2 regions of the Streptomyces sp. NPDC046122 genome follow, and region 2 is predicted to be linked to the other one. Evidence: riboswitches for the same ligand, from Rfam matches in the RefSeq annotation. Region 2 holds a riboswitch; the other holds the start of a gene.
What was found. A riboswitch is a leader RNA that binds a small molecule or an ion and turns the genes downstream of it on or off. The one in region 2 is predicted to bind S-adenosylmethionine.

Region 1: it holds a riboswitch for S-adenosylmethionine, as region 2 does, so the genes downstream of both, AC07FK_RS06720 (aminotransferase class V-fold PLP-dependent enzyme) here and thrC (threonine synthase) in region 2, are expected to answer to the same signal.

What each region holds. Positions count from the first base shown of each region.
Region 1 covers NZ_JBWKLQ010000002.1:406,801-413,309, forward strand. The annotation lists gene AC07FK_RS06700 (NYN domain-containing protein) at 1-1,347, opposite strand, end outside; gene AC07FK_RS06705 (hypothetical protein) at 1,380-1,622, opposite strand; gene AC07FK_RS06710 (rhomboid family intramembrane serine protease) at 1,763-2,473, shown strand; gene AC07FK_RS06715 (Lrp/AsnC family transcriptional regulator) at 2,470-2,751, shown strand; gene AC07FK_RS06720 (aminotransferase class V-fold PLP-dependent enzyme) at 2,832-4,193, opposite strand; SAM riboswitch class IV at 4,356-4,472, opposite strand; gene trpD (anthranilate phosphoribosyltransferase) at 4,578-5,642, opposite strand; gene qcrB (cytochrome bc1 complex cytochrome b subunit) at 5,765-6,509, opposite strand, start outside.
Region 2 covers NZ_JBWKLQ010000005.1:350,367-356,875, forward strand. The annotation lists gene groL (chaperonin GroEL) at 1-1,059, opposite strand, end outside; gene AC07FK_RS17420 (cold-shock protein) at 1,375-1,578, opposite strand; gene AC07FK_RS17425 (MoaD/ThiS family protein) at 2,027-2,302, opposite strand; gene thrC (threonine synthase) at 2,299-3,621, opposite strand; SAM riboswitch class I at 3,615-3,742, opposite strand; gene AC07FK_RS17435 (glucosyl-3-phosphoglycerate synthase) at 3,919-4,869, shown strand; gene AC07FK_RS17440 (alpha,alpha-trehalose-phosphate synthase (UDP-forming)) at 4,937-6,331, shown strand.

The DNA.
Region 1 (6,509 bases), on a different contig from region 2:
AAGCCTCTTGAGCAACAATGCGGACGCAACCGGCCTGGCTCCCGATCTGGCGACGCCGTCGGCGACTTCACGGTCGGTGGAGGCCACCACGACGGGCCGCCCCGGCGGCTCCGCCCGTACGAGCTGCCTGATGAGCTCGTCCGCCGTCACGCCCGGCTTGCTGAACAGCACCCGCACTCCGCGCGGCGGCGCGAGCAGCACCGGCGCCACCAGCTCCGCACCGTCGAAGACGCACGTCACCTCGGCGCCGGTCTGCGCCGCGAGCATCGAGAGTCCGCCGAGCAGCCGCAGCCGCTGCTTGTCGAGCGGCATCTGCGGATAGCCGGTCTTGGTGACGTTGTAGCCGTCCACGACCAGGTGACACTGCGGCAGTTCGAGCAGCTGGTCCAGGAGCGCCGGGTCGCTCTCGGAGAGCGCCCGCGCGGCGATGTCCTTGGGTGTCATACGCCCGGGCTCGACGGCGTCGACCGTGTCCGCGGGGTGCACGGAGGCCGGCGGCAGGGCCAGTTCGCGGCGCAGCCCCTGGGCGGCGTCCAGCACCGTGTCGAGCAGCAGCCGCACCCGCATGTCCTCGATGCTGCGGCCCTCGCGCACGGCCCTGCGGCTCGCCTCGACGGATGCCTCCGCCTCGCCGAGCCGGGCCCGCAGCCGCCGCGCCTCGCTCTCGGCGGCGGTCACCCGGGCGGCGGCGTCGGACTTCACCGTCTCGGTCTCGGCGTTCGTACGGCGCAGAGCCGCCTCGCCGCGCTTGACGTCGCTGAGCGCGCTGCGCAGTTTGCGGCTGAGCACGTCGGCCTCCTTGCGGGCGGCCTCCAGCTCGGTGCGCAGTCGTTCGGTCTCGCTCTTCGTCTGCTCGCGTGCCTGCGCCAGCTCCTCGCGCAGCCGCTCCAGCTCGCGCTGGGCCGCCTCGTCTGCGCGCTCCGCGTCCGCCCGCAGGGCCTCCTCGCCCGCGGCGGCGACCAGCTTGACCCAGCCGACGGGGCGCAGGACGTACGCCGCCGCCGCCACGTCGACGGGATCGGCCGCGGCCGGCGGCGAACCGGCCTCCAGGGCGCGGGCGAGCTCGGGCTGCGCCTCGCGCAGCCGCTCGCCGATGCGCTGGCGGAACAGCGTGTCGCCCTCGAGCGCCGCGGCCATGGCGTTGCCCGCGAACTTGGCGCGCCGGCTCGGGGTGAAGCGGGCGTACTGCCTCAGCTGGGACGGAAGTTCCGCGACGGTGAGCCCGCCGAACGCGTCCGAGACCAAGGCGACGACCTTGTGCCGTACGCCTTCGGGCAGCGGGCGGTCGAGCACCTCGGCGGCGTCCCCGGCCGAGCCGGCCGGTTCACCACCGCTTGCATGCTCCACAATCCGTCACCCCACTACTCTCGGGCCGGTCCTCAGGAGCCGGCGCCAGGCCTGTCCACCAGTTCGATCTGGTCCACCGCGTTGCACCAGCGGCAGCGCACGGACTCGATGGTCTCACTGACCACCTCGCGTTCCTCGACCTTCGACTCTCCGGCCAGGTCGAGATGCACGTACTCGATCACCTTCGACGAGCGGGTCACGTCGAAACGTGTGAGATTGCCGCACAGGGCGCAGCGCCACCGAGTCTCGGCAGTCGGCAGGGGAACCGTCGTCATCGTGCGTCCTCTTTCGTCGCGCCTACTGCCCGTAACCCTACGGCCTTACGGGTACCCCCTGCGGCGGACCGTCCACGGTGCGGGACGGGGCCCGGCGAGGCGCTCTGTCCCGCCCGGTCCCGTTACGAGATGATCTGGCCGTGATCAATTGGCGGGCAGCGGCCCGAGGACCCGTGGTGACGTACGGAGCGATCGGTCTGTGCTGTCTGATCTTCGTCGTCGGCCCCCTCTCGGGCCTCAATCCGGTCTACGGCACGGGCGACGCGCTCCTCGCCGCGCAGAGCGGATACTTCGAGCGGTGGGGCGTGATCCCCGACGAGCTGACGAGCGGCGGCCCGCCCGCGCTCGTCACCCCGCTGACGGCGCTGTTCGTGCACGGCAGCTGGCTCCACCTGCTGGGCAACATGCTGTTCCTCTTCGTCTTCGGAGCCATGGCCGAGGAACGGATGGGCCGCCTCCAGTTCGCCCTGTTCTACGTGGGCTGCGGCTACCTGGCCCTCGTCGTGTACGCCGTCGTCCACGCCGATTCGGACCAGACGCTGGTCGGGGCCTCGGGAGCCATCTCGGCGGTGCTCGGCGCCTTCCTCTTCCTCTTCCCCAGGGCGCGCGTCACCAGCCTGTTCCCCTTCCTCTTCTTCCTGCCGCTGCGCTTCCCCGCCTGGATCGTGCTGATCTTCTGGTTCGCGCTGCAGTGGGTGGCGGCGCAGCGCGCCGGGTCGGGCCCCGGGGTGGCCTACCTGGCGCACGTGGCGGGGTTCTGCGCGGGCTTCCTCTACGCCTGGGGGCGCAGTCGGCGTACGGATAGAGTGAGGACCTCAGCGCCGGCCACCGAGGGAGAAAGCCAACCGTGATCACCGCGATCGTGCTCATCAAGACCAGCGTGGACCGGATCCCCGAGATCGCCGAGTCGATCGCCGCGCTGGACAGCGTCAGCGAGGTCTTCTCGGTCACCGGGACGTACGACCTGATCGCCATGGTCCGCGTGGCGAAGCACGACGACCTGGCGGACGTCATCCCCGGCCGGATCAGCAAGATCCCCGGCGTCGAGGGCACCGACACGCACGTCGCCTTCCGTACGTACTCGCAGCACGATCTGGAAGCGGCCTTCGCGATCGGCCTCGACGCGTAACACCCGGCGCCCGCCCGGCCGCGGCGGCGCGTTCCTCACCGGTTCGACCGAGCGGGCCCGGCGTACGGGCCCGGGGGCGGTCAGACCGCCGGGACGCAGCGGCCTTCCTCGGTGCGGTAGTTCCACTTCGCGCCGTCCCTGACGAGCTCCTTGACCGCGCCGACGAACCGCTCGACGTGCTCTTCGGGCGTACCGGCGCCGAAACTCACGCGGATCGCGTTCAGCGACCGCTCACCCGGCTCCGCCTCCGGGGCGCCGCACTCCCCCGGGTCCTGCGGGTCGCTGCCGAGCAGCGTGCGGACCAGCGGGTGCGCGCAGAACAGGCCGTCCCGTACGCCGATCCCGTACTCGGCGGAGAGCGCCGCGGCGAAGTGCGAGCTGTTCCAGCCGTCGACGACGAACGAGATGACGCCGACGCGCGGGGCGTCGTCCCCGAAGAGCGACAGCACCCGGACGGCGTCCACCTCGGCCAGCCCCTCCCGCACCTTCGTCACGAGCCGCTGCTCGCGCTCGACCAGGGAGTCGAAGCCGACCTCGGTGAGCGCCTTGCAGGCGGAGGCGATCGCGTACACGCCGATGACGTTGGGCGATCCGGCCTCGTGGCGGGCGGCCGTGGTGTGCCACTCGACGTCCACGCCGCCGTCCGCGCGGCGGGCGACCTTGCGCGAGGCGCCGCCGCCCGCGAGGTACGGCTCGGCGCTCCGCAGCCAGTCGGCGCGGCCCGCGAGGACGCCGGAGCCGAACGGCGCGTACAGCTTGTGCCCGGAGAAGGCCACCCAGTCGACGTCCAGCTCGGCAATGTCCAGCGGGTGGTGGGGCGCGAGCTGGGCGGCGTCCAGCACGATGCGCGCGCCGTGGGCGTGGGCCGCGGCGGCGAGTTCCTTCACGGGCCACAGCTCACCGGTGACGTTCGAGGCGCCGGTGACGCACACCAGGGCCGGACCGTGGGGGTCGCGGTCGGCCAGCGCGCGCTCCAGCGTCTCGACCGCCTGGGCCGGAGTGCGCGGCGCGTTCAGGTAGTCGACCCGCGCGTCGCGCCAGGGCAGCAGCGAGGCGTGGTGCTCGGTCTCGAAGACGAACACCTGGCAGTCGGCGGGCAGGGCCGCGGCCAGCAGGCTGAGCGAGTCGGTCGTGGAGCGGGTGAAGACGACCTGGTCGTCCTCGCGGCAGCCGAGGAACTCGGCGACGGTGGCGCGGCTGTTCTCGAAGAGGTCCGTCGACAGCTGCGAGAGGTAGCCCGCGCCCCGGTGCACGCTGCCGTAGTACGGCGCGTACGCCGCCACGTCGTCCCACACGCGCTGGAGGGCCGGGGCGCTGGCGGCGTAGTCGAGGGCGGCGTAGGTGACCTCGCCACCGGTCACGAGCGGCACGCGGACATCGTGGCCGAGAACGGGCAGAGGAGAACAAACGGCGTGGTCGGTGACAGCGCTGGAGACAGACATGGCGAACTCCCGTGTGGGGCAGGCGAATTCACTGCGCCGGCGACGACGCGCGGCAGCGCAGGAGAAGAGAAAAAGGGTGCGCGGAAGGGGGCTTCGAGCCCTATCGCATTCGCTTGCTCACGAGACTGCTCCCTTGAGGACCAGGACCCCAGGGTGTGCAGGGGTCCGCGCTTGCCGTGGACCTTTCTGTCCACGACCTGGTCTTCACCCGGGGCACCCCGCCACGGACGGAGGGTTGCCGGACAGCAAGCCGGGGCCAAAACGCTGTCACTCATGACCTGTCAAGCATCTTGCCACAAGATCAGGACGACGCAAGGCGCGGTCCGCTTCCTGAGACCCGAAAGGGACTCCGCGGACCGCGCCTCGCGTCGAGCACAACCGTGTTCAGCTGTTGCTGGCCGCCACCCAGCGCTCCAGCGCCGCGCGCGCCGCCCCCGAGTCGATCGACTCGGCGGCCTTGGCGATCCCGGCCGCGAGCTGCTCGTTCAGCGACGCGTCGGACGGATCCAGGGCGACCAGCGCCGCCGCCGTGTTCAGCAGCACGGCATCGCGCACCGGACCGGTCTCACCGGCCAGCAGCCGCCGGGCGACGTCCGCGTTGTACGACGCGTCCGCGCCGCGCAGCGCCTCGACGGGCACGATCTCCAGGCCCACGTCGCGCGGGTCGAAGGTCTGCTCCGTCACCGCCCCGTCCCGTACAGCCCACACCCGCGAGGTCGCCGTCGTCGTCAGCTCGTCGAGGCCGTCGTCACCGCGGAAGACGAGCGCGGAATTCCCCCGTTCGGCGAGCACGCCGGCCACGATGGGGGCCATCCGGGCGTCGGCGACGCCGACCGCCTGGGCCTTCACCCGCGCGGGGTTCGTCAGCGGGCCGAGAATGTTGAACGTCGTCTGCGCGCCCAGCTCCTTGCGCGCCTTCGCGGCGTACCGCAGGGCGGGGTGGAACTTCACGGCGAAGCAGAAGGTGATGCCCGCCTCCTCGGCCACCTCGGCGACACGCCGGGGCGTCAGCTCCAGGTTGACGCCGAGCTTCTCCAGGACGTCCGAGGCGCCGCTCGCGGACGAGGCGGCCCTGTTGCCGTGCTTGACGACCTTGGCGCCGGTGCCCGCGACGACGATCGCCGACATGGTGGAGATGTTGACCGTCTTGGCGAGGTCGCCGCCGGTGCCGACGATGTCGACCGTACGGCCCGGCACCTCGATGGTGTTGGCATGGGCGTACATCGCCCGGACCAGACCGGTGACCTCGCCGACCGTCTCCCCCTTGGCCCGCAGCGCGACCGCGAAGCCGGCGATCTGGGCGTCGGTGGCCTCGCCGCTCATGATGCGGTCCATGGCCCACGCCGTGTCGTCGGCGGAGAGGTCCTCGCCGCGCAGCAGGGCGTTCAGGACATCCGGCCAGGAGCCGGCCGCCACGCTGTCGCCGCCGACCGGGGTCACAACGTTCATGGTCCGCTCCAGGGTCCACAGCCAGTAAGGATGGCTCCTACCCTATCCAGCCGGGCGGACGGCGAAGAGCCCCGTCCGACGAATGGACGGGGCTCCCGCTGTGGCGACCTGACGGTCGGAGATCAGTGGTGGCCGTGGCCGCTGGTGATCTCCTTGTACTCGTCGGCGGTCGGCTTGGGGATCTGGTTCCCCTCGCCGTAGTAGCCCTTGCTCAGCTTGGCCCGGAGCTTCTGGCCGCGCGTCACCTTGCGCTCGACGCCGTTCTCGTCGACCGACGGGCCGATCTCGGCCGGCGCGTACTGCTCGTGCGCCGTGAGCGTGTGGAGCTGCTGCCGGCTGAGCGGCTCGTGGACCTCGACGAACTCACCGTGCGGCAGGCGCTTGATGATGCCGGACTCGCGTCCGTGCAGCACCTTGTCCTTGTCGCGGCGCTGAAGGCCGAGGCAGATCCGCCGGGTGATCACGAACGCCAGGACCGGGCCCACGAAGTAGGAGATCCGGACGAACCAGGTGATCGAGTTGATCGACAGGTGGAAGTGCGTGGCGAAGATGTCGTTGCCGCCACCCAGGAGCATGATCACGTAACCGGTGATCCAGGCGACGCCCAGCGCGGTCCGGGTCGGCGCGTTGCGCGGCCGGTCCAGGATGTGGTGCTCGCGCTTGTCACCGGTGACCCACGACTCGATGAACGGGTAGACCGCCAGCGCGACGAGGACCAGACCGAAGAGCGTCAGCGGGATGAACACGCCCAGGGCGAGCGTGTGACCCCACAGGTTGATCTCCCAGCCGGGCATGACACGGATCAGACCCTCGGCGAAGCCCATGTACCAGTCGGGCTGGGCGCCGGTGGACACCTGGTCCGGACGG
Region 2 (6,509 bases):
GTTCTCGATCTCGGCACGGATCTGGTTGACGCGACCCTGGACCTGGTCGCTGTCACCGGCGCCGTCGACGATCGTGGTCTCGTCCTTGGTGATGACGACCTTGCGGGCGCGGCCGAGCAGGTCGAGACCGGCGTTCTCCAGCTTGAGGCCGACCTCCTCGGAGATGACGGTGCCACCGGTGAGGATGGCGATGTCGCCGAGCATGGCCTTGCGGCGGTCACCGAAGCCCGGAGCCTTGACGGCGACGGACTTGAAGGTGCCACGGATCTTGTTGACGACGAGCGTGGACAGCGCCTCGCCCTCGACGTCCTCCGCGATGATCAGCAGCGGCTTGCCCGACTGCATGACCTTCTCCAGCAGCGGAAGGAGGTCCTTCACGTTGGAGATCTTGGAGTTGACGATCAGGATGTACGGGTCGTCGAGCGACGACTCCATGCGCTCCATGTCGGTGGCGAAGTACGCCGAGATGTAGCCCTTGTCGAAGCGCATGCCCTCGGTGAGCTCGAGCTCGAGCCCGAAGGTCTGCGACTCCTCGACGGTGATGACGCCTTCCTTGCCGACCTTGTCCATCGCCTCGGCGATGAGCTCGCCGATCTGGGTGTCGGCGGCGGAGATGGAGGCCGTAGAAGCGATCTGCTCCTTGGTCTCCACGTCCTTGGCCTGCTCAAGGAGAGCGGCGGAGACGGCCTCGACGGCCTTCTCGATGCCGCGCTTGAGGGCCATCGGGTTGGCGCCGGCGGCGACGTTGCGCAGGCCCTCGCGGACCAGAGCCTGGGCGAGGACAGTCGCGGTCGTCGTACCGTCACCGGCGACGTCGTCGGTCTTCTTCGCGACTTCCTTGACCAGCTCGGCGCCGATCTTCTCGTACGGGTCCTCGAGCTCGATCTCCTTGGCGATGGAAACACCATCGTTGGTGATCGTGGGGGCGCCCCACTTCTTCTCGAGGACGACGTTACGGCCCTTGGGGCCGAGGGTGACCTTGACGGCGTCGGCGAGCTGGTTCATCCCGCGCTCGAGACCGCGCCGTGCCTCCTCGTCGAACGCGATGATCTTGGCCATGTGAAGTGGTCCTCCCGGACTGGGGTGGATTCTCCGGACCGAGTGGCGCCCGCGACGGACGGCCAGCCTGCCTGGTGGTTTTCCTTGTCCCACCCGGCCTGCGGGCCTCACCGGCCCGGTCCTTCTGTCACTCTCGCTGGGAGAGTGCTAACAGTGCTAACGCCAATGATTAGCACTCGACCCCTTCGAGTGCAAGCGTCCCCCTCGGATGTGGACAGACGTCCGGAGGCGGCCCGGCACGCAGGAAGGGCCTGTACCCGGTGCGGGGTACAGACCCTTCATGCGTGAGTGCGTCGGTGGCCGATCGCGCCGAGATCAGACGGCGAGCTTGACCATGTCCGCCTGCGGACCCTTCTGGCCCTGCGAGATCTCGAATTCGACTCGCTGACCTTCTTCAAGGGTGCGGTACCCGTCCATCTGGATCGCGCTGTAGTGGACGAAAACATCCGCACCACCGTCGACCGCGATGAAGCCGTACCCCTTCTCCGCGTTGAACCACTTGACGGTGCCCTGAGCCATGCCTAACTCCCCTATTACTGGCCCTTGCACAGGACCGCACTTCGCGGGCCCTGGGTCAGACTCCTCCGCCCTCCGACAGGAGAGGGCGTGCGCCGGAACGCGTCGACCGCCGCTGAATGTATCTGCCCAACTGCCCTCTGCAACAGGTCAATCCGACGAGAAATCTGGGCATGGATGAACGCGCGAAAGCGAATAATCCTCAGGTTTCCCGGGCAAGTCGGTCCGGACAAGCCGCACACGGGCGGGCAATTCGGTCCGGTACTTTGACTGCTTCTCACCGCGCGGGGCCGCATTCTCATATGCGTCCGGCACAGGCGGTGGAGGGGGTTTCCCCAACTGTACCGCGCTCAACCATGCAGAATTGCCCCCTCCGCTTTCTGTGGCGGAGGGGGCAATCGACGTGCGGAGGAGTGCGTGAAGCGGAATCAGCCACTCGCTCGGCTGGAAATCAGCCTCCGGCGACGGCCGGAATGATCGAGACGCCGGCGCCGTCGGGCGTGGCGGTCTCCAGGCCCTGCTCGAAGCGCACGTCGTCGTCGTTGACGTACACGTTCACGAAGCGCCGCAGCTTGCCCTGGTCGTCCAGCACACGGGCCGCGATGCCCGCGTGGTTCTTCTCCAGGTCGGCGATGACGTCGGCGAGGGTCGCCCCCTCGGCCGCGACCTCGGCCTTGCCGTCCGTGTACGTACGGAGAATCGTCGGGATGCGGACGTTGACACTCATGCGAGGCCAGCCTCTCGGAAAGAGTCCAGGTTGGGGCGGATGACGGCGGACTGGCCCGTGGTCGGGGCCACCGCCTCGAGGGTCTTCAGGCCGTCGCCCGTGTTGAGCACGACGGTGGTGAGGGTGGGGTCCAGCAGCCCGGCCTCGATGAGCTTCTTCGTCACGCCGACGGTCACGCCGCCCGCGGTCTCCGCGAAGATGCCCTCCGTCTCGGCCAGCAGCTTGATCGACTCCACGACCTGCTCGTCGTTGACGTCCTCGACCGCGCCGCCCGTGCGCCGGGCGATGTCCAGAACGTACGGGCCGTCCGCCGGGTTGCCGATCGCGAGCGACTTGGCGATCGTGTTCGGCTTCTGCGGCCGTACGACGTCGTGCCCGGCCTTGAAGGCCGTCGACACCGGCGAGCAGCCCTCGGCCTGGGCGCCGAAGATCTTGTACGGCTTGTCCTCGACCAGACCCAGGGCGATGAGCTCCTTCAGCCCCTTGTCGATCTTCGTGAGCTGGGAGCCCGAGGCGATCGGGATGACGAGCTGGTCCGGCAGCTGCCAGCCGAGCTGCTCGCAGATCTCGTACGCCAGGGTCTTGGAGCCCTCGCCGTAGTACGGGCGCAGGTTGACGTTGACGAATCCCCAGCCCTCGCCCAGCGGGTCGCCGATGAGCTCCGAGCAGAAGCGGTTGACGTCGTCGTAGTTGCCCTCGATGCCGACCAGCTCGCCGCCGTAGACCGAGGCCATGACGACCTTGCCCTGCTCCAGGTCGTGCGGGATGAACACGCACGAGCGGAAACCTGCCCGCGCGGCGGCGGCGCCGACCGCGCCGGCGAGGTTGCCGGTGGAGGAGCAGGAGAGCGTCGTGAAGCCGAACGCTCGGGCGGCCTCGACGGCGATCGCGACGACACGGTCCTTGAAGGAGTGCGTCGGGTTGCCGGAGTCGTCCTTGACGTACAGAGCACCGGTGACGCCCAGCTCGCGGGCCAGGTTGTCGGCCTTGACGAGCTTGGTGAAGCCCGGGTTCAGACTCGGCTTGCCGGCCACGTCGGCGGGCACGGGCAGCAGGGGCGCGTACCGCCAGATGTTGTCCGGTCCGGCCTCGATCTGCTTGCGCAGGCGCTCCGTGTCACCGAGCGGCAGCTCGTAGGCGACTTCGAGCGGGCCGAAACAGGAAGAACACGCGAAGATGGGACCGAGTTCGAATCGTTCTCCGCACTCGCGGCAGGACAGCGCGGTGGCGGGGCCCAGGTCTACGGGCAGGGGATTCGTGGTGTTTGCATCGGCTTCAGCAGACTGCACAGCCATGGTGGCGAGGCCCTTTCTCCTCATCTTCCCCACGGCGCGTTTCGCCGTGAGACGGAATTGGCACCGTCCCCACCGTTACCTCGCGGTCGGCGGAATGGTTGCCGGGACTTCAACGGGCCGTTCCCTCAGTCCCTCTGGATGAGCGCTGTGGCGCCGGATCTGGACCCGGCGCGTTTGTCCCGCGGGCCCCCCGAGATGCGAGGGTCCTCCGCGTTGTTCAAGACTGTAACCGAACCCCCGGACGGTTGAGACAGTCGTCCGCACCGCGAGATGGATCACAGGACGAGCCGCCCCAAGGCTCGCCGGACGAGGGAGAAGGCCGTGCTGGAAGAGGTGGAGCGCTGGCTTGACCTGCGGTCCTGGTCGACCGCCGACCGGCCGCTGGACCTGCTGATGGCGGCCAAAACGCGTCGCGGTCTCACCGTGAGCGTGGTGCTGCCCGCCCTCGACGAGGAGGAGACGGTCGGTGACATCGTCGCGGCGATACGCCACGAACTGATGGAGACCGTGCCCCTGGTCGACGAACTCGTCGTACTGGACTCCGGCTCGAAGGACCGGACGGCCCAGGTGGCGACGGCGGCGGGCGCGCGGGTCGTCCACCGTGACGCAGTGCTCACCCGAATACCGGCGCTGCCCGGCAAGGGGGAGGTGCTGTGGCGGTCACTGTTCGTCACGGACGGTGACATCGTGTGTTTCATCGACTCGGACTTGAAGGACTTCTCCGCCTCCTTCGTCTCCGGCATCGTCGGGCCGCTGCTGACCGACCCGGACGTGCACTTCGTCAAGGCGATGTACGACCGCCCCCTGGGCGAAGCCACAGGTCAGGGCGGCCGGGTGACCGAGCTGGTCGCGCGCCCGATCCTCAACCTGCACTGGCCGCAGCTGGCCGGCTTCGTGCAGCCGCTGGGCGGCGAGTACGCCGTGCGCCGCTCGCTGCTCGAACGCCTGCCCTTCCCGGTCGGTTACGGAGTGGAACTGGGGCTCCTCGTCGACTCCCTCCACACGGTGGGCCTCGACGCGCTGGCCCAGGTCGACGTCGGTGTGCGCAAGCACCGCCACCAGGACGGGCAGGCGCTCGGGCGGATGGCCGCCACGATCTACCGGACGGCCCAGCTGCGGCTGTCGCGCGGCAACATCGTGCGGCCGGCGCTGACGCAGTTCGAGCGGGGCGCGGACGGGGTCGGTTTCGTCCCGCGGACGCACCCGGTCGACACGGAGGAGCGGCCGCCGGTGTGCGAGATCGCCGAGTACGCGACGCGGCGGGTCGCGTGACGGCCACTGTGGCCGGTGTGAGCCGTACGCACGTTTGAGGGGTTCCCGGACGGGCTAGGTTCGCCACATGGTCTCCGAGCGCGCTGCACAGGTTCTCGTCGCATCCAATCGCGGCCCGGTTTCGTACACGCTCCGTGAGGACGGCACGCTCGCCGCCCGGCGCGGCGGCGGCGGCCTCGTCTCGGGCCTCTCGGCCATCGGGTCGGACGCCGACTCGCTGTGGGTCTGCGCGGCGCTCGGGGACGGCGACCGGGAGGCGGTGCGGCGCGGCACGGGCACGGCGGGCGTACGGATGCTCGACATCGACGCCGGGACGCACGCGGACGCGTACAACGGCATCGCGAACTCCGTGCTGTGGTTCGTCCACCACCTGCTGTACCAGACGCCGCTGGAGCCGGTCTTCGACGTGGAGTTCCGGCGGCAGTGGGCGGCGTACGAGACGTACAACCGCGCCTTCGCCGACGCGCTGGCGGCGGAGGCCGCTCCGGGCGCGGCGGTGCTGGTGCAGGACTACCACCTGTGCCTGGTGCCCGGCATGCTGCGCGAGCTCCGCCCCGACCTGCGGATCGGCCACTTCACGCACACCCCGTGGGCGCCGGTCGACTACTTCCGCCTCCTCCCCGACGACATCGCGCGCCAGCTCCTGCGGGGGCTCCTCGGCGCGGACCGGGTGGCGTTCCTGACCCGGCGCTGGGCGGACGCGTTCGCCCAGTGCGCGGTGGACGTGCTGGGCCCGGACGCGCTGGACGGCACCGCGGTGGGCGTGCACGGTCTGGGCGCGGACGCGGACTTCCTGCGGGAGCGGGCGCACCAGGAGGACGTGGACGAGTGGCTGGTGCGGCTGCGGGAGCGGGTGGGGGACGGGCGCCGGACGATCGTCCGGGTGGACCGTACGGAACTCTCCAAGAACATCGTCCGCGGCCTGCTGGCGTACCGGCGGCTGCTCGCGGACCGGCCCGAGTGGCGCGGCCGGGTCGTCCACATCGCGTTCGCCTACCCGTCGCGGCAGGACCTCGCGGTGTACCGCGACTACACCGCGCAGGTGCGGCGGCTCGCGGACGAGATCAACGCGGAGTACGGGACGGACGGCTGGGAACCGGTCCTGATGGAGCTGGACGACGACTTCGGGCGGTCGCTGGCGGCGTACCGGATGGCCGACGTGGCGCTGGTGAACCCGATCCGGGACGGCATGAACCTCGTGGCGAAGGAGATGCCGGTCGTCTCGGACGGGGGGTGCGCGCTGGTGCTGTCGCGGGAGGCGGGGGCGTACGAGGAGCTCGGCGCCGACGCGATCGTCGTCAACCCGTACGACGTGACGGCCACGGCGGATGCGCTGCACGAGGCGCTGACGATGGAGCCGGCCGAACGCTCGGAACGCACGAAACGCCTGGCGGCGGCGGCGACCGCGCTGCCCCCGACGGCGTGGTTCCTGGCCCAACTCGACGCGCTGACGTCGTCTTAGGCGGGGGCGTTCCCCTGGGCACCGGTGCGGAGTTCGGCCCGGCCGGGGTCGTCCGGCTCACCTCCGGGCCATATCCAGCCCGTCCGGCGCTTGAGGACACACCCACCCGGGCACGGCCGGCTCGCCTTGGGGCTATGTCCAACCCGTCCGGCGGTTGAGGACGTGGCCGTAGGGCCTT